4 regions of the Enterobacter sp. ECC-219 genome follow, and region 4 is predicted to be linked to each of the others. Evidence: predicted binding sites of a transcription regulator. Region 4 holds the regulator's gene; each other region holds the start of a gene.
The links. The regulator LexA, encoded in region 4, represses DNA repair genes until DNA is damaged. The targets are predictions, from matches to a motif close to TNCTGTATGTACATACAGNA.

Region 1 (5,499 bases), 1.6 Mb from region 4:
CAAATTAACAAAGGCTAAAAATGGCAAAGCTCGAAGAATTAAAAAAAATTTATCCCGGTGCACTGACATGGCAATTTGGCGACAGCCCAGAACTTGCTGACGAACTCGTACAACTGGTTTTGAGTGGGAGTAAAACAGCGACATGCTCTTCGATAGTTTCTTTTCAGCATGAGTATGAACGAGGCGAAGCTCCCTGCGTTGGAAGTTATAATATCATTCTTAACGGAGCCGGACAGCCAATGTGCGTGATTAGAACTCTCAGGATGCAAGTCATCCGCTTCAGTGAAATGACGAGTGAACTCGCCAGTAAGGAAGGTGAAGGCGATTTAAGTCTGGAGTATTGGAATGAAGGTCATAAGCGTTATTTTGAACGTGAAGGCACTTTTTCTGAAGAAATGGAACTTATCTTTGAGGAATTTGAACTTACAGAGATTTTGTAACTGTCTGCTCCTGGCACAGAACGGACTGGCTAACTGGGAATGGGCCCACTGTGAGAGAGGAGATGACACCCTGTTTCACAAAAAGTACTATTGTTCTACAAGCAGCTTTCATAATGAGGTTTTATGAAAATAAGAAGGTTCCGTAATGGGGATGAAATCCCATTATTTAACGTGTTTTATTCTTCTGTACATACCATCGCATCAGACTACTACACACATGAACAAATTGATGCTTGGGCCCCGGCAGAAATCGACTTGGAACAATGGGCCAATCACATGAGGCAACTACGCCCTTTTGTTGTAGAGCTTGATGGTGAAATAGCTGGATATGCAGATCTCCAACCAAATGGGTACATTGACCATTTTTATGTCTCAGGAATCTATTCAGGACAGGGGGTAGGGACGTTACTAATGAATTGCATTCATGAGGAAGCGAGGCAACATGGAACTAGTGAGCTTACTTCAAATGTAAGTAAGGCTGCGGAAGCGTTCTTTCTACGACACGGCTTTCATGTAGTGGAGAGAGGTTTTCCTATTTGCCGTGGAATTACATTAGAAAATGCACTGATGCGAAAACATTTGGCAAAATAATAAATAACCTGCAGCAGGCAGCATTGTTTGCCTGTTTGAGCTCAACAAACCAGTACAATGAATGTCCGCTCCTTTCACACTGGGGAATTATATGGCACAGCCAAAAATTACATCCTGTGATAAGCACTTGAAATATAGATTAAATCGTTGATTTAAATTCTTTTTTTAGTAAGGCATAAACAAATGTATTGTCATATCTTTCCTCGCCTTCATCCGTAATAAATGAAACAAACTCTTTAAAGCAACCCTCCTGTCGCATACCAAGGCGGGAGCACAATCTTTGAGAGGACAGGTTGTAGTCTTCAACGTACGCATAGAGACGCCTTGCCTGTTTCACGTTAAACAAATATTTAAACAGGGCCCCAACTGATTCTGTTGCATACCCGTACCCTTCATAGCGCTGATTGAAGTGCCAACCTACTGACCACGTATTAGCATCTGGTTCGCCACTATTTTCTGCAAACAGATGGCCAATCACGAGGTCGGTGTCTTTGAGGCAAACAGCAAATTGGCTTGGATCATTTGCTCTTCTGCATACTTCGTCTACGGCATCCTCAACTGAGTTGAGCGTTTCGTCCTGAAAACAGGGAGTACGTGGCGAAGACAGATAATCCAGAAGTGCTAAAGCATCACTCTCTTTAAATGAACGAAGAATGAGTCTGGGTGAAGTGGCTATTGTCATGGCTTGTCGATTCCATTAAAGATTAGTTATATGGTGCTGATTTAATGAAGAATTTATTGGGTGAATTATACTTGCTTCGACATTAACGCCCACTGTCCTGTTTGTAAACAACATAATCAAACTTTAACAATTCGTGCTGTTAAGGCGTTGATCAAACTTCTCCATAAGTGTACTGTATAAACATACAGCTTTTGCAGTGGAGGCGCTTATGAAAGTTGAATTAACCATTGATCGTACTAAAGAACTTCCAGAGGGTGCAGTCCCGGCACTTGAGAGAGAATTATTAAAACGGATCCAGAGTCAGTTCGGTAACTGCAGTCTGATTGTGCGTCGCTCAGGTTCCGATTGGTTAAGTGTTTACGGTGGCGAAAAAGAAGCGAAGAAAAAGGTTGAGGAAATCCTCCAGCAGACCTGGGAAAGTGCAGACGACTGGTTTTATTGAAACAGCATGCTGAAATTTTCCAGTTTGGAGGGGAGATTGGTGGAACAAAAAGAAGAATTACCAAACAAGGGCTATGCGGTCATCAGATGCAACGATGGGGTTATCGTTGCGCGACTGCACTCATTTCCTGATAGTGGTCGCGCGCTCATGTACAGACGTGGGGATGAAGTATCATTTATGCCGTTACAGGATGATGAGATAGTAGGAACACCGACACTCTTTACGCAGATGCTTGAACGGGCTGGTTATCGCGTTTCCAAGAATTCTGTTACACTCCCGTCATAGGCCTGAACACCCTATACCTGCTGCGCCACTGGAGAGAAACCATGGCGCAAACACCAAACCCGAATAAATGCCTACTGACCCCTCAACGGGCCAGCATTTTTCTTTTGATGTCACTCCTGCAGGAGGCGGCATGAAGAAAAGCTGGTTCACTCACACCGGGCTGACAACCGAAGAAGCCAATGAACTGGTGGCTCGCTACAAGTCTAAAGGCGTCCCCGTCGAGAAAAGCCTCGATATTGACCCTCGTCTTTGGATAGTCAGCGCATTACTACCTCAGCAAAAATCCTCAGCTAAGACAGCGCAAAGTATGCGTTCCCGGGCATGGGGGTGATCGTGACAGTCTACAACATCCTCCCGATGGGTAAGCCACGCATGACGCGTGCAGACAAATGGAAAAAGCGCCCTGAAGTTATGCGTTACCGGGCCTTTTGCGATCACGTCCGGCTGCTGGGCATTTACATGCCAGAGTCAAATTCACACGTTACCTTCGTTCTTCCGATGCCGAATAGCTGGAGCAAAAAGAAGCGCGCAGAGATGAACGGGCAGCCCCATCAGGGTAAACCCGATCTTGATAACCTGATGAAGTCTTTGATGGATGCGCTCTTCGAAGACGACACGCATATATGGGATTCAAGGATAACAAAGCTCTGGGGCGAGAACGGGCAGATCATTATCAGGGAGAGCGAGTGATGCGTGCGCTTCTTCAACCTGTGATTGCACGGGAGCTGGGTGTCGTACTTTTGAAGCCAGGAAGAGAGCTGATGGAGTTGTTCACCGCAGGTAGAGTATTAATCGAGCGCCAGCCAGAAAGTATGGCTGGATATCAAACTGGTCGCGTTTCGGACGCGCGGCAGCCACTGGCTGAAAACGAGCAGCTGCGAAGCTTCTTTCTGAATGAAAAGGTCCTGACTGCAGCTGGTGGTATAAGTGGGCTTGATTACTGGTTGCTAAAGCACGGCGCCGGAAATTGCCAGTTCGCTCACAGTGAATACCACTATCACGAACTAACCATTATGCACCATGAGCCTGGCTCCATCCTGCTTTGTGGCTATTGTGATAACCACTTGCGAGAGCAGCGTACCGAAGCACTGGCAGAGCTGGCACGCAGAAATGTAATTGCCTTTGTTCTGGATTCGGTTCGTATTTCACTCGCTATCGACAAAAGCCGCGAGATTTCCCTCGCTGAACTCTGCTGGTGGGCAGTTCGTAAAGGGGTTACTGATGCACTTCCAGAATCCTGCGTTCGTGAAGCGCTTCGTTTACCTCAAGAAAGCAGGATTGGTCGTGAAAGCGATATTACGCCTTCAGTATCGGCCACCAGCATCCTCGGGGAATTAGTTTCATCCGCTGACCTGCCTGATGCGCTGACCGAACCTCTGGTGGGGGTGATGGTGGATCCGGCGCCGCCTCAGTCTTTCATGCGTCTACCAAAGCGTCTTCGCTGGGAAAGTCGCGATTATCTGAATTGGGTGAAAACACAGCCCTGTGAATGCTGCCAGCAGCAATCAGACGACCCACATCACTTAATCGGATGGGGGCAGGGTGGCATGGCGACAAAAGCGCATGACATCTTCTCCATACCACTTTGCCGAAAGCATCACACCGAACTGCATAACGACCGACTGGCATTCGAGCGCAAATATGGCTCGCAGCTGGAAATGATCATTAGAGTGCTGGACCGGGCCTACGCGCTCGGCGTTCTGGCGTAAGGAGCGAACAGGATGACACCACGTCAACGCCGTAATCATATTGAAGCGCTGGGTAAAGCAGCGAGTGCGCCGCGTAAAAGCTGGTTGGGTAAAAGCATGCTTCTTACAGGTATTCAGTCGGCATGGATTAAATCATTGCTGACAACATGGGGCGAGGGGGTAAGCGGTGGAACAGCCCCACGATTGCCTCGCGCTCATGCATGCTGGGATGTTCTTAAGGGCGGGCGATGGTCGGATAAGGCATTGTCTCGCTTTACAGCTGCACTGGAACAAGCTCGAGCAGAAGGATTCAGAGGGCCGCAGGCCTTATATCGTGCTCACGCCATTTTGTGGCCACAGCCCGCCACCAGTATCATTGATGAAGCTATGCGCGATGATGACGTTGATTTTGTCGAGCAGTCAGTGCTGCAGGCGCTTGATGTAAATGACCCGGTTTATATCGTCGGTCTGCAGTATTACACCACACGCAAAAAAATCTCAGACATTACACGGGAGTTACAGTCTATTGCACCGTGGCTAACGGATTGGGAGGCCAGAAAAAGAGTTCGCTGGTGCCTGGAAATATTCAGAGCAAAGGTCTTTTTATCTACGCGGAAGCTCTTGGCTGAGCAGAGCTGAATGATTGGTTTTTGACTTTTCGTGCTCTATTTCTATTTATATATTGAAAACGAGCCAGGAATTTAGATAATTCATCCATGCTTGGCAGAGCTGCGCCGCGATGGCAGCGAACTTAAGCGACAATTTGAAATTAACCAAAGCCCCGCCAGTCGGGGCTTTTGCTTTACGGCGATACGACAGGGGTATTCGCGAGGTGCATTGCATCAATACCCCTGTCATATCGTCGTTTGTATCCCTTCACTCAATACCGAAGCATAAGTAAAATGTTATGAACTGCTAAAAAAGAAGATGTTGTGTTTTTTGCGACTGGTGGATTCGGCATATTTTTTATAGATTATCTCTTGCACCACACAGCTGAAAATTCAAAGCAGGGGATAAAAATGCATTTTTTAAATGGATTCAATGGTTTTTTTCATTCCGGTGAGGCTACAACTCCATCTGTCATGAGCAATAACCCTTCAAAAATCGTAGGGAAAATTGAACCAAATCAAACATTAGCAATGGGTTATTATTCCTTCACGAAACCGGATGATTTCGAACCTTACGAGCAAGAATGCTATTATAACGTTGCAAAAATGATTGAAATCAATGGTGGGGAGCCTGTTTATGGCTGGGTTCTGTGGGAAAGTAGTTCAATGATCGAGGCAGAGGCACATTGCCTGTACAGGAATGTTGATGGGGTCGTTTTGGATATCACGCCACGTGTGTCAGGCGAAGATAAGATTCTTTTCG
Region 2 (5,499 bases), 680 kb from region 4:
GGGAAATAGGTTGCGCGAGATTATAGAGATCTGACGCACTAAAAACCAGTGTTTAGCGCCCTCTGCCTGAGTTTTTACATGCTTTATGCTACCCGCCAGCAGAGAAAGTGGTATTCTCAGTTGCATCTCGCAAGCCTGTCTTGTGGTAACTATTAACCTGCTAACCCTGTGGCCTGCAACCCTGTTTGCAGCGCCTCGACAAGGAGACTTATCGTGTCTGAACTGTCTCAATTATCTCCGCAGCCGCTGTGGGATATTTTTGCCAAAATTTGCTCCATTCCACACCCTTCCTACCATGAAGAACAGCTTGCCGAACATATTATGGGTTGGGCGAAGGAAAAAGGCCTGCACGCTGAGCGCGACCAGGTTGGCAACATTCTGATCCGCAAACCTGCCACCGCAGGTATGGAAAACCGTAAACCGGTTGTGCTGCAGGCGCATCTGGACATGGTGCCGCAGAAAAACAACGACACCGTTCACGACTTCACTAAAGACCCAATCCAGCCGTACATCGACGGCGACTGGGTGAAAGCGCGTGGCACCACGCTGGGCGCGGATAACGGTATCGGTATGGCCTCTGCGCTGGCGGTGCTGGCCGACGACCGCGTTGAGCATGGTCCGCTGGAAGTGCTGCTGACCATGACAGAAGAAGCGGGCATGGACGGCGCGTTCGGTCTGCAGGCGAACTGGCTGCAGGCAGACATCCTGATCAACACCGACTCCGAAGAAGAAGGTGAGATCTACATGGGCTGCGCGGGCGGGATTGATTTCATCTCTACTCTGCCGCTGTCTCGCGAAGCGATTCCTGCAGGCTTCCAGACTTTCAAGCTGACGCTGAAAGGGCTGAAAGGCGGTCACTCCGGCGGTGATATTCACCTGGGACTGGGTAATGCCAACAAGCTGCTGGCGCGCTTCCTGGCGGGCCACGCGGCCGAGCTGGATCTTCGTCTGGTGGACTTCAACGGCGGTACCCTGCGCAACGCAATCCCACGCGAAGCCTTTGCCACCGTGGCGGTGCCAGCGGCGAAAGCGGACGAGCTGAAAAAACTCTCCAGCGTCTACCTGGATATCCTGAAAAACGAACTGTCGGCGAAAGAGAAGAACCTGACCGTGGTGCTGGAATCCGTTTCTACGGATAAAGCCGCGCTGACCGCGCAGTCTCGTGACACTTTCGTTCAGTTGCTGAATGCGACGCCAAACGGCGTTATTCGCAATTCTGACGTGGCGAAAGGCGTGGTGGAAACCTCCCTTAACGTGGGCGTGGTGACCATGAGCGACGACAGCGCGGAAATCATCTGCCTGATTCGCTCCCTGATCGACAGCGGTAAAGAGTACGTGGTGAGCATGCTGGAATCTCTGGGTACGCTGGCGGGCGCGAAAACGTCTGCAAAAGGCAGCTACCCGGGCTGGCAGCCGGATGCAAGTTCTCCGGTAATGGCGCTGGTGCGTGAAACCTATCAGCGTCTGTTCAACAGCACCCCGAACATCCAGGTGATCCACGCGGGTCTGGAGTGTGGTTTGTTCAAGAAACCGTATCCGGATATGGACATGGTTTCCATCGGGCCGACCATCACCGGTCCGCACTCTCCTGATGAGCAGGTTCATATCGAAAGCGTCGGCCATTACTGGACGCTGCTGACGGAACTGCTGAAGGCGATTCCTGCTAAGTAATCCCCTCACCCCAGCCCTCTCCCTCAAGGGAGAGGGTGAACAACCTCGTGCCACCGGGCTATTACAATCCCAAAACCAACTGACGTTCTAACTGCGGGTCCAGTAATGTGACATGCAGTCCCACCAGCCTCACCCCTCGTCCGCCTCGTCGTTCTTCCCACGCCTTTTTCGCCGTTGCGATAAGATCCTCCTTGTTCAGGCGCGGCCAGACGTGCTCCTGCGTTGTCTGTTGAAAGTCGTTAAATTTCAGTTTGATGCCCTGTCGGGCAATCAGTAAGTCAGGCTTTACTTTGCTCAGGCGTCGTTCCAGCTCCGGATAGAGCTGTTCCGTAATAATGGTTTCGCATTCCGACCAGTCATGGATGTCTTCGCTCAGCGTGCGTTCAACCCCGACCGATTTACGTAACCGTTCGCTGCTTACGCTACGCTCATCGATGCCCTGACTGCGCTCCCACAGCACGCGACCAAACTTCCCAAAGCGCTTGAGCAGCATCGCCAGGTCGCTTCGCTGCACATCTTCGCAGGTGCGTAACCCCATACTTTCCAGCTTAGCGGCGGAGACTTTGCCTACGCCGGGGATTTTGCCAAGCGGCAGCGTTTTTAAAAACGCCGGAACCTCTTCAGGGGTGATGACGTACTGGCCGTTGGGTTTATTTAAATCGGAGGCGATTTTAGCGAGAAATTTTACCGGCGCGACGCCTGCCGATGCGGTGAGATTCAGCTCGTTGAAAATGGTCTGTCGGATCTCCTGCGCCATCAGGGTAGCGGAGCCGTGACAGTGCAGGCTATCGGTGACGTCCAGATAGGCTTCGTCCAGCGATAGCGGTTCAATCAGTGAGGTGTAGCGGGAGAAAATTTCCCGAATATGGTTTGAGGCTTCTTTATAGGCGTCAAAGCGACCGGGCAAAAGGGTGAGGTGCGGACACAGTTTCAGCGCCATCGCCGTCGGCATGGCGCTGCGCACGCCAAATTTGCGCGCAGGATAGTTGGCGGTGCTTATCACACCGCGCTGAACGCGGCTGCCGCCAATGGCGATGGGAATATCCCGCAGCGCCGGGTTGTCACGCATCTCCACTGCGGCAAAAAAGCAGTCCATATCAACATGGATTATTTTGCGCATCGGTCATACCACACATGTATTTATATACAGTATAACAAAAGGCAAAAAATGCGTCAGCAATTTTCCTTACTCACAGTTGTCATAAAAACGTGTTATAAACCCCCAGAACAAACCCTTTATTTACATACGGTTAGCCAATAAATGGAGAGCAATCATTCATGAAGAAAATATTATCGGTTTCGCTACTGTTTCTGGCGAGTGCCGCATCAGCAAATCCAGAAATCGTCGCCCACCGGGGCGGTACCGCGGATGCACCTGAAAACACCCTGCCAGCCATAAAGCTCGCGCTCGAAAACAAAGCAGATATCGTCTGGATAACCGTGCAGTTAAGCCGGGATGACGTACCGGTTCTCTATCGACCAGCCGACCTGAAGGCGTTAACCAATTTGCAGGGAAAGGTGTCACAGTATACCGCTGAAGAACTGGCAAAGGCGGATGCCAGCGTGAAGTGGAAAGATAAAGGCCTGCCGGAAAACCTGCTTAATACTCCAATACCGACGCTGAAGTCGGTACTGACCGCCTGGCCAGATACGCGATTTTTCATTGACATCAAATCGCCGGATGCAGATCCAGCGACCATGGGCAACACGCTGCTTAACGTATTGAAAGAGACCAACAGCCTGAACCGCGTTCGCGTCTATTCAACCGAAGATCGCTATATGGAAGCATTGCCTGCCGAAATCCCCCGCTTTGTCACACGCAGCGAGACTCGCACGCGTCTGGCCACGATTTCGTTGAGCCACGAATGTCTGCCTCCTTCACAAAAAATGGACGATTACTGGTATGGGCTTGAGTTAAACCGAAAAGTAGAGGTAGTCGAGAAATTCACCTTAGGTGAAGGTGTCTCTCCTGCAACATTAACGTGGGACAAAGAGGCCGTTGACTGCTTCCGCTCTCAGGGCAATGCCCATTTGATTTTTATCGGCGTGAACTCTGAAGAGGACTACCAGAAGGCGAAAACACTGGGTGTCGAAGGAGTTCTTGTGGACTCGCCAGCCAAAGCCAAAAGCTGGGCAAAATAAATGATAAAGGCCGCACAAAGCGGCCTTTTTCTAGATGATCCTCTGCTGGTCCCGAGCCATCCGTTTTTTACGTGCATCGCACGGTTCCGGGCAGTCGCACACCTTTTCCATCCCGATGGAAGAGATGCCTCCACAGCTGCCCTGAATACTTTTACGCTTGATGATCCAGCCCAACGACATCCCGAAGATCACCAGCACAAACACCGCGAAGGTTGCCAGAAAGGTCAACACGATCAGCCTCCGAAATCATCAAGGAGGATGTTCTCATCTTCCACGCCGAGATCTTTTAGCATCTTGATCACCGCGGCGTTCATCATTGGCGGACCACACATATAGAACTCGCAGTCTTCCGGTGCCGGATGCTGTTTGAGGTAGTTTTCATACAGCACGTTGTGGATGAAGCCCGTATAGCCCGTCCAGTTATCTTCCGGCTGCGGATCGGAAAGCGCCACGTGGAAGGTAAAGTTAGGGTTCTCACGCGCCAGCTGCTCGAACTCATCGTCGTAGAACATTTCGCGCAGCGAACGCGCACCGTACCAGAAGCTGATTTTACGCTTGCTGCTAAGACGTTTGAGCTGGTCGAAGATGTGCGAGCGCATCGGGGCCATACCTGCACCGCCGCCGATAAAGACCATTTCCGCGTCGGTATCTTTGGCAAAGAACTCACCGAACGGGCCGGAGATCGTCACCTTGTCGCCTGGCTTGAGGGACCAGATATATGACGACATGACGCCCGGCGGCGCATCAGGCACATTCGGTGGCGGCGTGGCGATACGCACGTTGAGCATAATAATGCCCTTCTCTTCCGGGTAGTTAGCCATGGAGTAGGCGCGCAGCGCTGGCTCTTTTACCTCGGAAACGAAGCGGAAGAGGTTAAATTTATCCCAGTCGGCCCGGTATTCATCGGGCACGTCGAAGTCAGCATACGCCACGGTGTGCGCCGGACAATCAATCTGAATATAGCCCCCCGCGCGGAACGGGACGCTCTCCCCTTCAGGGACACGCAGCTTAAGCTCTTTAATGAACGTCGCTTTGTTATCGTTCGAGATAACCTCGCACTCCCATTTTTTCACGCCGAAGATCTCTTCCGGCAGCTCAATCTTCATGTTCTGGCGCACCGCAACCTGACATGCCAGGCGGCAACCCTCTTTCGCTTCACGCTTCGTGATATGCGACAGTTCAGTTGGCAGAATATCCCCGCCTCCCTCTTTCACCGTCACACGGCACTGCCCACATGAACCACCGCCACCGCAGGCTGACGAGACAAAAATCCCGTTCCCCGAGAGCGTATTAAGCAGTTTATCCCCTGCCGGGGTGCGGATCTGGTTCTGCGGATCGTCATTGATATCAATGATCACATCCCCGGAATTGACCAGCTTTGCGCGCGCCGCCAGAATCAGCCCTGACAGCACCAGTACTATCAGCGTGAACATCACCACGCCAAGAATAATTTCCATCTGTTAGCCCTTATAGCTGCACACCGGAGAAGGACATAAAGCCCAACGCCATCAGGCCGGTGGTGATAAAGGTGATCCCTAAGCCGCGCAGCCCAGCGGGCACGTTGGCATATTTCATTTTTTCACGGATCCCCGCCATGGTGACAATCGCCAGCATCCAGCCGATACCGGAACCGAAGCCGTACACCACCGATTCACTGAAGTTGTAATCACGCTGCACCATAAACGA
Region 3 (5,499 bases), 560 kb from region 4:
ATATCCTTGCGCACTCCATGGGCGGTGCCATTTCGACGCTGTTTTTGCAGCGGTATGAGCACCAGTGCGACGCCATTGCGCTTACCGCGCCGATGTACGGTATCGTTATTCGCTTCCCCGACTGGATGGTGCGCCATCTACTCGACTGGGCTGAGGGCCATCAGCGCATTCGTGAAGGCTATGCCATCGGAACCGGACGCTGGCGCGCATTGCCGTTCGCCATCAACGTCTTGACCCACAGTCGGCAGCGCTATCGCCGCAACCTGCGCTTTTATGCCGATGAACCGCGCTTGCGCGTCGGCGGCCCGACCTGGCACTGGGTGCGGGAGGGTATTCTGGCTGGTGAGCAGGTGCTGGCGGGCGTAGGCGATGATGACACGCCGACGCTTCTGATTCAGGCGGAAGAAGAGCGTGTGGTGGATAACCGCATGCATGACCGCTATTGTGAACTGCGCGCTGCGGCGGGGCACCCCTGCGAAGGGGGTAAACCGCTGGTCATCAACGGCGCGTTCCATGAGATCCTTTTTGAAAAGGACGCTATGCGCTCAGTCGCGCTTAACGCCATTGTTGAATTTTTCAACAGGCATAATTGATTATTGTTTTCCACCAGAGGTTGAAATCCCTATGTACCAGGTTGTTGCATCTGATTTAGATGGCACACTGCTTTCCCCCGACCACACCCTGTCGCCTTACGCGAAAGAGACCTTAAAGCTTCTGACCGCCCGTGGCGTGAACTTTGTGTTTGCCACCGGCCGCCACCACGTGGACGTGGGGCAGATCCGCGATAACCTTGAGATCAAGTCGTACATGATCACCTCCAACGGTGCGCGCGTGCATGATACCGACGGCAACCTGATCTTTACGCACAACCTGGATCGCGATATTGCCGCCGATCTGTTCGGCGTGGTGCATAACAACCCGGCTATCGTCACTAACGTTTACCGCGACGACGAATGGTTCATGAATCGCCACCGCCCGGATGAAATGCGTTTCTTCAGGGAAGCGGTATTCAACTACTCCCTTTATGAGCCGGGTTTGCTGGATCCAGAGGGGATCAGCAAGGTGTTCTTCACCTGCGACAGCCACGAAGAGCTGCTGCCGCTGGAACAGGCGATCAACGCCCGCTGGGGCGATCGTGTCAACGTGAGCTTCTCCACCGTGACCTGTCTGGAAGTAATGGCCGGGGGCGTCTCTAAAGGCCACGCGCTCGAAGCCGTCGCGAAACGACTGGGCTTTGAGCTGAAGGACTGTATCGCCTTCGGCGACGGCATGAACGACGCCGAGATGCTTTCGATGGCAGGCAAGGGCTGCATTATGGAAAACGCACACCAGCGTCTGAAAGATTTGCACCCGGAGCTGGAAGTGATCGGCACCAACGCAGACAACGCGGTACCGAAGTATCTGCGCAAGCTGTTCCTTGAATAATCTTCATTCGGTTGTTTATTGCTCAGTTGTCAACTAAAGAGTTCGCTACAATGCCTCTCCTTCTTTCTGAGAGACAAGCATTGTGGCGCTACTCATTATCACCACTATCCTGTGGGCCTTCTCCTTTAGCCTGATTGGCGAATACCTTGCCGGTTCGGTCGACAGCTACTTCTCGGTGCTGATGCGCGTGGGGCTGGCGGCGCTGGTGTTCCTGCCATTCCTGCGCACGCGCGGGCAATCGCTGAAAACCATTCTGCTCTACATGCTGGTGGGCGCGATGCAGCTCGGCATCATGTATCTGTTTAGCTTCCGGGCTTACGTCTACTTGTCCGTCTCTGAATTCCTGCTCTTTACCGTGCTGACGCCGCTCTATATCACGCTGATTTACGACCTGCTCAGCAGACGCCGTCTGCGCTGGGGATACCTGCTGAGCGCCGCGCTGGCGGTGGTCGGGGCGGCGATAATTCGCTATGACAAAGTAAGCGATCACTTCTGGACCGGGCTGATGTTCGTCCAGCTCGCCAATATCAGCTTTGCTATCGGCATGGTAGGCTACAAACGCCTGATGGAAACCCGCCCTATGCCGCAGCACAACGCGTTTGCGTGGTTCTATATGGGTGCGGCGATTGTCGCAGTGGCGGCGTGGTTTCTGCTCGGTAACCCGCAAAAGCTGCCGACCACCACCGTGCAGTGGAGCGTTCTGGTCTGGCTGGGCGTGGTGGCGTCAGGGTTGGGGTACTTCATGTGGAACTACGGCGCTACGCAGGTCGACGCCGGGACGCTGGGGATCATGAACAACGTGCATGTGCCAGCGGGGCTGCTGGTGAACCTCGCCATCTGGCAGGAACAGCCGCACTGGCCGAGCTTCCTTATTGGGGGAGCGGTGATCCTGGCTTCGCTGTGGGTCCATCGCCGCTGGGTCGCTCCGCGCTCCGCACAAACGGAAGGTGGTCGCACGCGTGGTTCCGCGCTGAGCGAATAAACGCTTCCGTAACGGGCTGACGCTGCTCTCCGTCGCGCACGGCGGCGTACAGCCGGCTCCACAGTCCTTCTCCCAGGGTTTTGGTGACCACCAGACCCTGGCGTTCAAAACTTTCCACCACCCAGTGCGGCAGCGCCGCAATCCCCATGCTGGCCGCCACCATCTGAATCAACAGCAGGGTGTTATCCACGCTTTTCAGCTGCGGGCTAATGCCTGCTGGCTGCAGGAAGTGGCGCCAGATATCCAGACGACTGCGCTGGACCGGATAAATTAGCAGCGTTTCCGTCGCCAGGTCTTCCGGCGTGATGCGCGTTTTGGCCGCCAGCGGATGGTCCGGCGCCAGTACCAGGCGCACTTCATAATCGAACATCGGTGAATAATGCAGGCCGCTGCGCGGCAGGATGTCGGACGTCATCACCAGATCCAGTTCGCCCTGCTGGAGCGAAGGCTGCGGGTCGAACGTCACGCCGGATTTAAAGTCCATCTCCACCTGCGGCCACTTCTGGCGAAAGTTTTCAAGCGCGGGGGTCAGCCACTGAATACAGCTGTGGCACTCAATGGCGATGCGCAGTTTGGTCTGCTGCGGCTCGTTACACGCCTGCAGCGCACTGGCGATCTGCGGCAGCACCTGATTCGCCAGCTGAAGAAGAATTTCACCCTGCGGCGTAAAGCGCAGGGGCTGGCTCTTACGCACAAAAAGACGAAATCCGAGGCGTTGTTCCAGATCGCTGAACTGGTGAGAAAGGGCGGACTGGGTCTGGTGCAGCGTGGCCGCAGCCGCCGCGAGCGAACCGCAGTTCCGCAACGCTTGTAGCGTTTTCAGGTGTTTAATCTCGATCATGAAAGTCCTTCACTCCGCCATGAACATTTTGCGCTTGAGGAATATACAGTACCTGCCAATTATAGAAGTGTAAACATCTGGACGTCTAAATAACGAATTTCACAAGGGGCACACCATGACAATCCGCAATCACACTCTCGGTTTCCCTCGCGTTGGCCTGCGTCGCGAGCTGAAAAAAGCGCAAGAAAGCTACTGGGCGGGCAACGCCTCCCGTGAAGAACTACTGGCGGTGGGGCGGGAGCTGCGCGCCCGCCACTGGGATCAGCAAAAACAGGCGGGCATTGACCTGCTGCCGGTGGGCGACTTCGCCTGGTACGACCATGTTCTGACGACCAGCCTGCTGCTTGGCAACGTACCGGCTCGTCATCAGAACAAAGATGGATCGGTGGATATTGATACCCTGTTTCGCATCGGCCGTGGCCGCGCACCAACGGGTGAGCCAGCGGCAGCGGCGGAAATGACCAAGTGGTTTAATACCAACTATCACTATATGGTGCCGGAGTTCGTCAAAGGCCAGCAGTTTAAGCTGACCTGGACGCAGCTTCTGGAGGAGGTGGATGAAGCGCTGGCGCTGGGACACCAGGTGAAGCCCGTATTGCTGGGGCCGGTAACCTACCTGTGGCTGGGTAAAGTGAAGGGCGAGCAGTTTGACCGCCTCAGCCTGCTGAACGATATTCTTCCGGTCTATAAGCAGGTGCTGATTGAGCTGGGCAAGCGCGGTATCCAGTGGGTGCAAATCGACGAGCCTGCGCTGGTGCTGGAGCTTCCCCAAGTTTGGCTCGATGCCTTCAAACCGGCGTATGACGTGCTCGCCGGACAGGTAAAACTCCTGCTCACCACCTATTTCGAAGGCGTGACGCCGAACCTGAAGACCATTACCGCGCTGCCGGTTCAGGGCCTTCACGTTGACCTGGTTCACGGTAAGGACGATGTGGTGGAACTGCACAAGCGCCTGCCCGCAGACTGGCTGCTCTCCGCCGGTCTGGTCAACGGCCGTAACGTCTGGCGCGCCGATCTGACCGAAAAATACGCACAGATTAAAGACATCGTCGGCAAACGTGAGCTGTGGGTTGCATCCTCTTGCTCGCTGCTGCACAGCCCAATCGATCTCAGCGTGGAGACCCGCCTCGACCCTGAAGTGAAAAGCTGGTTTGCCTTCGCCCTGCAAAAATGCGAAGAGCTAACACTGCTGCGCGACGCGCTGAACAGCGGCGACACGGCGGCGATCACCGACTGGAGCGCTCCGATCCAGGCGCGTCGTCACTCGTCCCGCGTGCACAACCCGGCGGTGGAAAAACGTCTGGCGGCCATCACCGCCCAGGATAGCCAGCGCCAGAGCCCGTATGAGGTACGTGCCGAAGCCCAGCGCGCCCGCTTCAATCTTCCTGCGTGGCCGACCACGACGATCGGCTCCTTCCCACAGACTACGGAGATCCGCGGCCTGCGTCTGGACTTCAAAAAGGGCAATCTGGATGCGAACCACTACCACACCGGCATCGCGGAACACATCAAGCAGGCGATTATTGAGCAGGAGCGCCTGGGGCTGGACGTGCTGGTGCACGGCGAAGCCGAGCGTAACGATATGGTGGAATACTTCGGTGAACACCTGGACGGCTTCGTCTTTACCCAAAACGGCTGGGTGCAGAGCTACGGCTCCCGCTGCGTGAAGCCGCCGGTGGTCATCGGTGACGTCAGCCGTCCGGAACCGATCACGGTTGAGTGGGCGAAGTACGCGCAGTCCCTGACCGACAAGCCGGTGAAAGGCATGCTCACCGGCCCGGTTACCATTCTCTGCTGGTCGTTCCCGCGTGAAGACGTGACCCGTGAAACCATTGCCAAACAGATTGCGCTGGCGCTGCGTGATGAAGTGGCGGATCTGGAAGCGGCGGGGATTGGCATCATCCAGATTGACGAACCGGCGCTGCGCGAGGGTTTACCGCTGCGCCGCAGCGACTGGGATGCTTACCTGCAGTGGGGCGTGGAAGCGTTCCGCATCAACGCTGCGGTGGCTAAGGACGACACCCAGATCCACACCCACATGTGTTACTGCGAATTTAACGACATCATGGATTCGATTGCCGCGCTGGACGCTGACGTGATCACCATCGAGACCTCGCGTTCAGACATGGAGCTGCTGGAGTCGTTTGAAGAGTTCGACTATCCGAATGAAATCGGGCCGGGCGTGTACGACATTCATTCTCCGAACGTCCCGAGCGTGGAGTGGATTGAAGCCCTGCTGAAAAAAGCGGCC
Region 4 (5,499 bases):
GCTGTGCGCGCAACGCAATGTGCGCCTGACCCCTCAGCGCCTTGAAGTCTTGCGCCTGATGAGCCTGCAACAGGGGGCAATCAGCGCCTACGATCTGCTCGACCTGCTCCGTGAAAGCGAGCCGCAGGCTAAACCGCCCACGGTGTATCGCGCGCTGGATTTCCTGCTGGAACAAGGGTTTGTGCATAAAGTCGAATCCACAAACAGCTATGTGCTGTGCCATCTTTTCGATCAGCCAACCCACACATCGGCGATGTTTATTTGCGACCGTTGCGGCGTGGTAAAAGAAGAAGGCGCAGAGGGCGTAGAGGACATTATGCACACGCTGGCGGCAAGGATGGGTTTTGCCCTGCGTCATAACGTGATTGAAGCACACGGGTTGTGTTCAGCATGCGTAGAGGTGGAAGCCTGTCGGCATCAGGATGCATGTCAGCACGACCACTCAATTCTGGTGAAGAAAAAGCCGCGTTAACGGCAAAAGAAAAGGCGGCCTGAAGCCGCCTGTGTGGGTTATTCAGCGTTACCAACGATAGTCGTTACGGGTTTCCCAGTCTTTGACTTCGTTTTCCGCCTGATCTTTCGCGTAGCCGTAACGTTCCTGAATTTTACCGACAAGCTGATCGCGTTTACCTTCAATGACGGTCATATCGTCATCTGTCAGCTTACCCCACTGTTCTTTCGCTTTACCTTTGAACTGCTTCCAGTTGCCGCCGATTTCGTCTTTATTCATCATCGTGTCCTCTTAGTTAAGCGTCGGGTCGTAACGTCCGTTACGTTCTTTTCTGCTGGACGTGATAATTATTGTAGTTAAGGATTCGGCGGTTGGTTTCATATTCGGAATCTTTAACCGTCACGATATATCATGGCGGGAGGGAAGCCAGGTATTATTTTGCCAGTGACGGTGCCAGATAAAGGCAAGCGACAGGCCGCGCAGAGAGAGGAAGACCGCAAGCGCCAGCCACAAACCGTGATTACCCAGCCAGGGTAGCGTCAGCAGCGTCAGACCAAACCCCGCCGCCGCGACCGCCATACTGTTGCGCATTTCCGCCCCGCGCGTCGCGCCGATAAACATGCCGTCCAGCAGATAGCACCAGACACCTACTACCGGCAAAATAACCTGCCAGACGATGTAGCGGTCCGCCAGTTCGCGTAAAGCCGGTAACGAAGTGAGCAATGCAATAATGTCACGGCCAAAACAGGCGTAAATCAGTGCGAATGCCAGCGCGACCAGGCCCGACTGGCGGCAGGCCGCACGCCAGACATTCCGAAGCTGCCCACTTTCCCGCGCGCCGTACGCCTGCCCGGAATGCGCCTCAACGGCATAGGCGAAGCCGTCCAGCGCGTAGGCGGTGAACGTCAGCAATGTCATCAGGACTGCATTCACCGCAACGATTTCTGGCCCCAGTCGAGCCCCAAAGACCGTCAGAGCGCCGAAACAGATCTGAAGCAGCAGCGAACGCAGCATGATGTCACGGTTGAGCGCCAGCAGCCTGCGGATATTGCCGCGCCATGCTGTTTTGAGCAGCGCAAGGGAGATCCCGCGCATCGCCAGCACGCGCCAGACCATCCACAAGCCAATGAAAAAGGTCCCGTATTCTGCAATCGCCGTCGCCAGTGCCGCCCCGCGTACGTCCATATGCAGGCCCATCACCAGCCAGAGATCGAGCACAATGTTGAGAAGGTTTCCCGCGACCAGCAAAATCACTGGCGCACGGGCATATTGCACGCCCAGTAACCAACCCAGCAGAACCAGGTTTGCCAGCGAAGCGGGCGCGCTAAGCCAGCGAATTTCCAGGAAGCGACGCGCCTGCTCCAGTACCGCCTCGCTGCCGCCAACGACCTGGAGTGCAAGGTCGATCAGGGGCGTGCGTAGTAAAACAATCAACATTCCCGCCCCCAGCGCCAGGATCAGCGGCTGCACCAGCGCACGCGCCAGACGTAACGGGTCTTTCGCACCGTACGCCTGTGCCGTGAGCCCGGTAGTACTCATACGTAAAAAGAGCAGCAGCATAAACAGGAAGCTGGTTGCCGTCGCCCCAATCGCCACGCCGCCAAGATAAACAGGGGAATCGAGATGACCAATAACGGCCGTGTCGACCAGACCCAGCAAGGGCACGGTGATATTGGAGAAAATCATCGGCAGGGCAAGACGCCACAATGCCTTATCTGAAGCCGTCAGCAGTGACATGGGAAATACCGGGAATGGAAGACGAAGCAGGCTACAGCGAAAGCGTAGCCTGTCAGGAAGAGATTACAGCCATTCGCCGTTGCGAATCACGCCTACTGCCAGACCTTCAATAGAGAAGCTCTGTTCGCGGAGGTCGACCACAATCGGGGTGAACTCGTTGTTTTCAGGCAACAGCTGGACGGTGTTACCCTGTTTTTTCAGGCGCTTAACGGTCACTTCGTCATCAATGCGCGCAACCACCACCTGGCCGTTCCGCACATCCTGCGTTTTGTGAACGGCCAGCAGGTCGCCATCAAGAATGCCGATGTCTTTCATCGACATCCCGCTAACGCGCAGCAGGAAATCAGCGCTCGGCTTGAACATACCAGGATCGACCTGGTAGTGGCCTTCTATATGCTGTTGTGCCAGCAGCGGTTCACCTGCGGCAACGCGGCCTATCAGAGGAATGCCCGTCTCTTCTTCCACCAGCAGGCGGATACCGCGCGACGCGCCTGACACAATCTCAATTACACCCTTACGCGCCAGCGCTTTCAGGTGTTCCTCGGCAGCATTCGGAGAACGGAAGCCCAGACGCTGCGCGATTTCCGCACGCGTGGGTGGCATACCCGTCTGGCCGATATGATCCCGAATGAGATCAAACACCTCTTGCTGCCTGGTCGTTAATGCTTTCATTCCGCCCCCTGGGTGTATATACAGTTATGCTGTGAGTATATACAGTCAAAGGCGATTTTGGAACCAAAAACTGCACAAAAAACCAGGGACTTAATTATTCCTCGAGGCTCATCGGAAATGTGACCAAAGCAGCGTGACCCAGGTAATGGCTGCAGTGATAATTGCCAGCAGCACAGCGGCAGAGCCCATATCTTTCGCCCGGCCAGAAAGCTCGTGGAAATCTGAGCCGATCCGGTCAACAACGGCCTCAATAGCGCTATTGAGAATTTCCACTATCATCACCAGAAGTACGGAACCGATGAGAAGCACGCGGGTAATAGCATCTACATCAAGGAAACAGGCGATGATAACCGCGACGATAGCGGCGACACCTTCCTGGCGAAAAGCAGCTTCATTAACCCACGCGGCACGGAAACCTTTCCATGAATAGCCAGCGGCTTTGATGATACGCGTTAACCCAGTGGTATTATTGGCCATTAAAAGAACCTTTTTTAAAAAAGAGCGTCAGTAACAGGAGCAGCAGCGCGTTTCGCTGCCGCCTGAAGTATGACGGGTAACAACAGAAATTTTGCGCGCTTTCTGTTATCCTTGCGCCGCAATTGCATTATTAACCAGAGGCTTTACATCGTTTATGTCCGGCTGGCCACGAATTTACTACAAATTACTTAATTTACCATTAAGCATCCTGGTAAAAAGCAAGTCTATCCCAGCAGAACCCGCGCTGGAACTGGGGCTCGATACGTCGCGCCCTATTATGTACGTTTTGCCTTATAACTCGAAGGCAGACCTGCTGACGCTTCGCGCCCAGTGTCTGGCGCATGATTTACCCGACCCGCTTGAACCGCTGGAAGTTGACGGCACTTTGCTGCCGCGCTACGTGTTCATCCACGGCGGGCCGCGCGTGTTTACCTATTACACGCCGAAAGAAGAGTCCATCAAGCTGTTCCACGACTATCTCGACCTGCACCGCAGCAATCCTGACCTGGATGTGCAGATGGTGCCGGTATCGGTAATGTTTGGTCGCCGCCCGGGCCGCGAAAAAGGTGAAGAGAACCCACCGCTGCGCATGCTTAACGGCATTCAGAAGTTCTTCGCGGTCTCCTGGCTGGGACGCGACAGCTTTGTGCGATTCTCCCCTTCCGTCTCCCTTCGCCGGATGGCGGACGAGCACGGCACTGACAAGATCATCGCGCAAAAACTGGCGCGCGTGGCGCGTATGCACTTCGCCCGTCAGCGCCTGGCTGCTGTAGGGCCGCGCCTCCCGGCGCGTCAGGACCTGTTCAACAAGCTGCTGGCCTCTAAAGCGATTGCCCGCGCCGTTGAAGACGAAGCGCGCAGCAAGAAAATTTCGCATGAGAAAGCCCAGCAGAACGCCATTGCGCTGATGGAGGAGATCGCAGCGAACTTCTCTTACGAGATGATTCGCCTGTCCGATCGTATTCTCGGCTTTACCTGGAACCGCCTGTATCAGGGCATCAACGTTCATAACGCCGAACGTGTGCGGCAGTTGGCGCACGATGGCCATGAGATTGTCTATGTCCCCTGCCACCGCAGCCACATGGACTATCTGCTTCTCTCCTACGTGCTCTATCACCAGGGGCTGGTACCGCCGCACATTGCCGCTGGTATTAACCTGAACTTCTGGCCAGCAGGCCCGATTTTCCGCCGTCTGGGTGCGTTCTTTATTCGTCGTACCTTCAAGGGCAACAAGCTCTACTCCACCGTGTTCCGCGAGTATCTCGGCGAGCTGTTCAGCCGCGGCTATTCAGTGGAGTACTTCGTGGAGGGCGGTCGTTCCCGTACCGGTCGCCTGCTCGATCCGAAGACCGGCACGCTCTCGATGACCATTCAGGCGATGCTGCGCGGAGGAACCCGTCCGATCACGCTGGTGCCAATTTACATTGGCTATGAGCACGTGATGGAAGTGGGCACGTACGCCAAAGAGCTGCGTGGTGCGACCAAAGAGAAAGAGAGCCTGCCGCAGATGCTGCGCGGCCTGAGCAAGTTACGCAATCTGGGTCAGGGCTACGTAAACTTTGGCGAACCGATGCCGCTGATGACGTATCTGAACCATCATGTTCCGGAGTGGCGCGAGTCTATCGATCCTATTGAAGCGGTTCGTCCGGCCTGGCTGACGCCAACGGTGAACGGTATCGCGTCCGAGCTGATGGTGCGGATTAACAACGCCGGTGCAGCCAATGCCATGAACCTGTGCTGTACGGCGCTGCTGGCTTCCCGTCAGCGCTCCCTGACTCGTGAACAGCTCACAGAGCAGCTGGACTGCTACCTGGACATGATGCGCAACGTGCCGTACTCGGCTGATTCGACGGCCCCTTCTGCTACCGCCAGCGAGCTTATCGATCACGCGCTGCAGATGAACAAGTTTGAAGTCGAGAAAGACACCATCGGCGATATCATCATTCTGCCGCGCGAGCAGGCGGTACTGATGACGTACTACCGCAACAACATCGCTCATATGCTGATGCTGCCGTCGCTCATGGCGGCCATTATCACCCAGCATCGCCGCATCTCACGCCAGGAGCTGTTGCGCCACGTTGAGACGCTCTACCCGATGCTGAAAGCGGAGCTGTTCCTGCGCTGGAGCAAGGAAGAACTGGCCGTTGAGCTGGATAAACTGA

Region 1: V1603_RS12190 (DinI-like family protein) is a predicted target of LexA. The motif match lies at 1,884-1,903, and genes of this name have one in related genera.
Region 2: dinB (DNA polymerase IV) is a predicted target of LexA. The motif match lies at 2,804-2,823, and genes of this name have one in related genera.
Region 3: metR (HTH-type transcriptional regulator MetR) is a predicted target of LexA. The motif match lies at 3,280-3,299, and genes of this name have one in related genera.

What each region holds. Positions count from the first base shown of each region.
Region 1 is NZ_CP143680.1:2,582,393-2,587,891, forward strand. Features, by position in the region: gene V1603_RS12175 (ASCH domain-containing protein) at 21-440, shown strand; gene V1603_RS12180 (GNAT family N-acetyltransferase) at 564-1,031, shown strand; gene V1603_RS12185 (GNAT family protein) at 1,171-1,713, opposite strand; gene V1603_RS12190 (DinI-like family protein) at 1,922-2,155, shown strand; gene V1603_RS12195 (hypothetical protein) at 2,571-2,771, shown strand; gene V1603_RS12200 (RusA family crossover junction endodeoxyribonuclease) at 2,762-3,130, shown strand; gene V1603_RS12205 (DUF968 domain-containing protein) at 3,130-4,149, shown strand; gene V1603_RS12210 (hypothetical protein) at 4,162-4,767, shown strand; gene V1603_RS12215 (hypothetical protein) at 5,061-5,499, shown strand, end outside.
Region 2 is NZ_CP143680.1:1,659,958-1,665,456, reverse strand. Features, by position in the region: gene pepD (cytosol nonspecific dipeptidase) at 214-1,671, shown strand; gene dinB (DNA polymerase IV) at 1,733-2,791, opposite strand; gene V1603_RS07750 (glycerophosphodiester phosphodiesterase family protein) at 2,950-3,813, shown strand; gene nqrM ((Na+)-NQR maturation NqrM) at 3,844-3,993, opposite strand; gene nqrF (NADH:ubiquinone reductase (Na(+)-transporting) subunit F) at 4,047-5,270, opposite strand; gene nqrE (NADH:ubiquinone reductase (Na(+)-transporting) subunit E) at 5,281-5,499, opposite strand, start outside.
Region 3 is NZ_CP143680.1:420,964-426,462, reverse strand. Features, by position in the region: gene pldB (lysophospholipase L2) at 1-593, shown strand, start outside; gene yigL (sugar/pyridoxal phosphate phosphatase YigL) at 625-1,425, shown strand; gene V1603_RS02010 (carboxylate/amino acid/amine transporter) at 1,508-2,407, shown strand; gene metR (HTH-type transcriptional regulator MetR) at 2,295-3,248, opposite strand; gene metE (5-methyltetrahydropteroyltriglutamate--homocysteine S-methyltransferase) at 3,364-5,499, shown strand, end outside.
Region 4 is NZ_CP143680.1:977,501-982,999, reverse strand. Features, by position in the region: gene zur (zinc uptake transcriptional repressor Zur) at 1-472, shown strand, start outside; gene V1603_RS04540 (CsbD family protein) at 521-730, opposite strand; gene dinF (MATE family efflux transporter DinF) at 851-2,188, opposite strand; gene lexA (transcriptional repressor LexA) at 2,252-2,860, opposite strand; gene V1603_RS04525 (diacylglycerol kinase) at 2,969-3,337, opposite strand; gene plsB (glycerol-3-phosphate 1-O-acyltransferase PlsB) at 3,492-5,499, shown strand, end outside.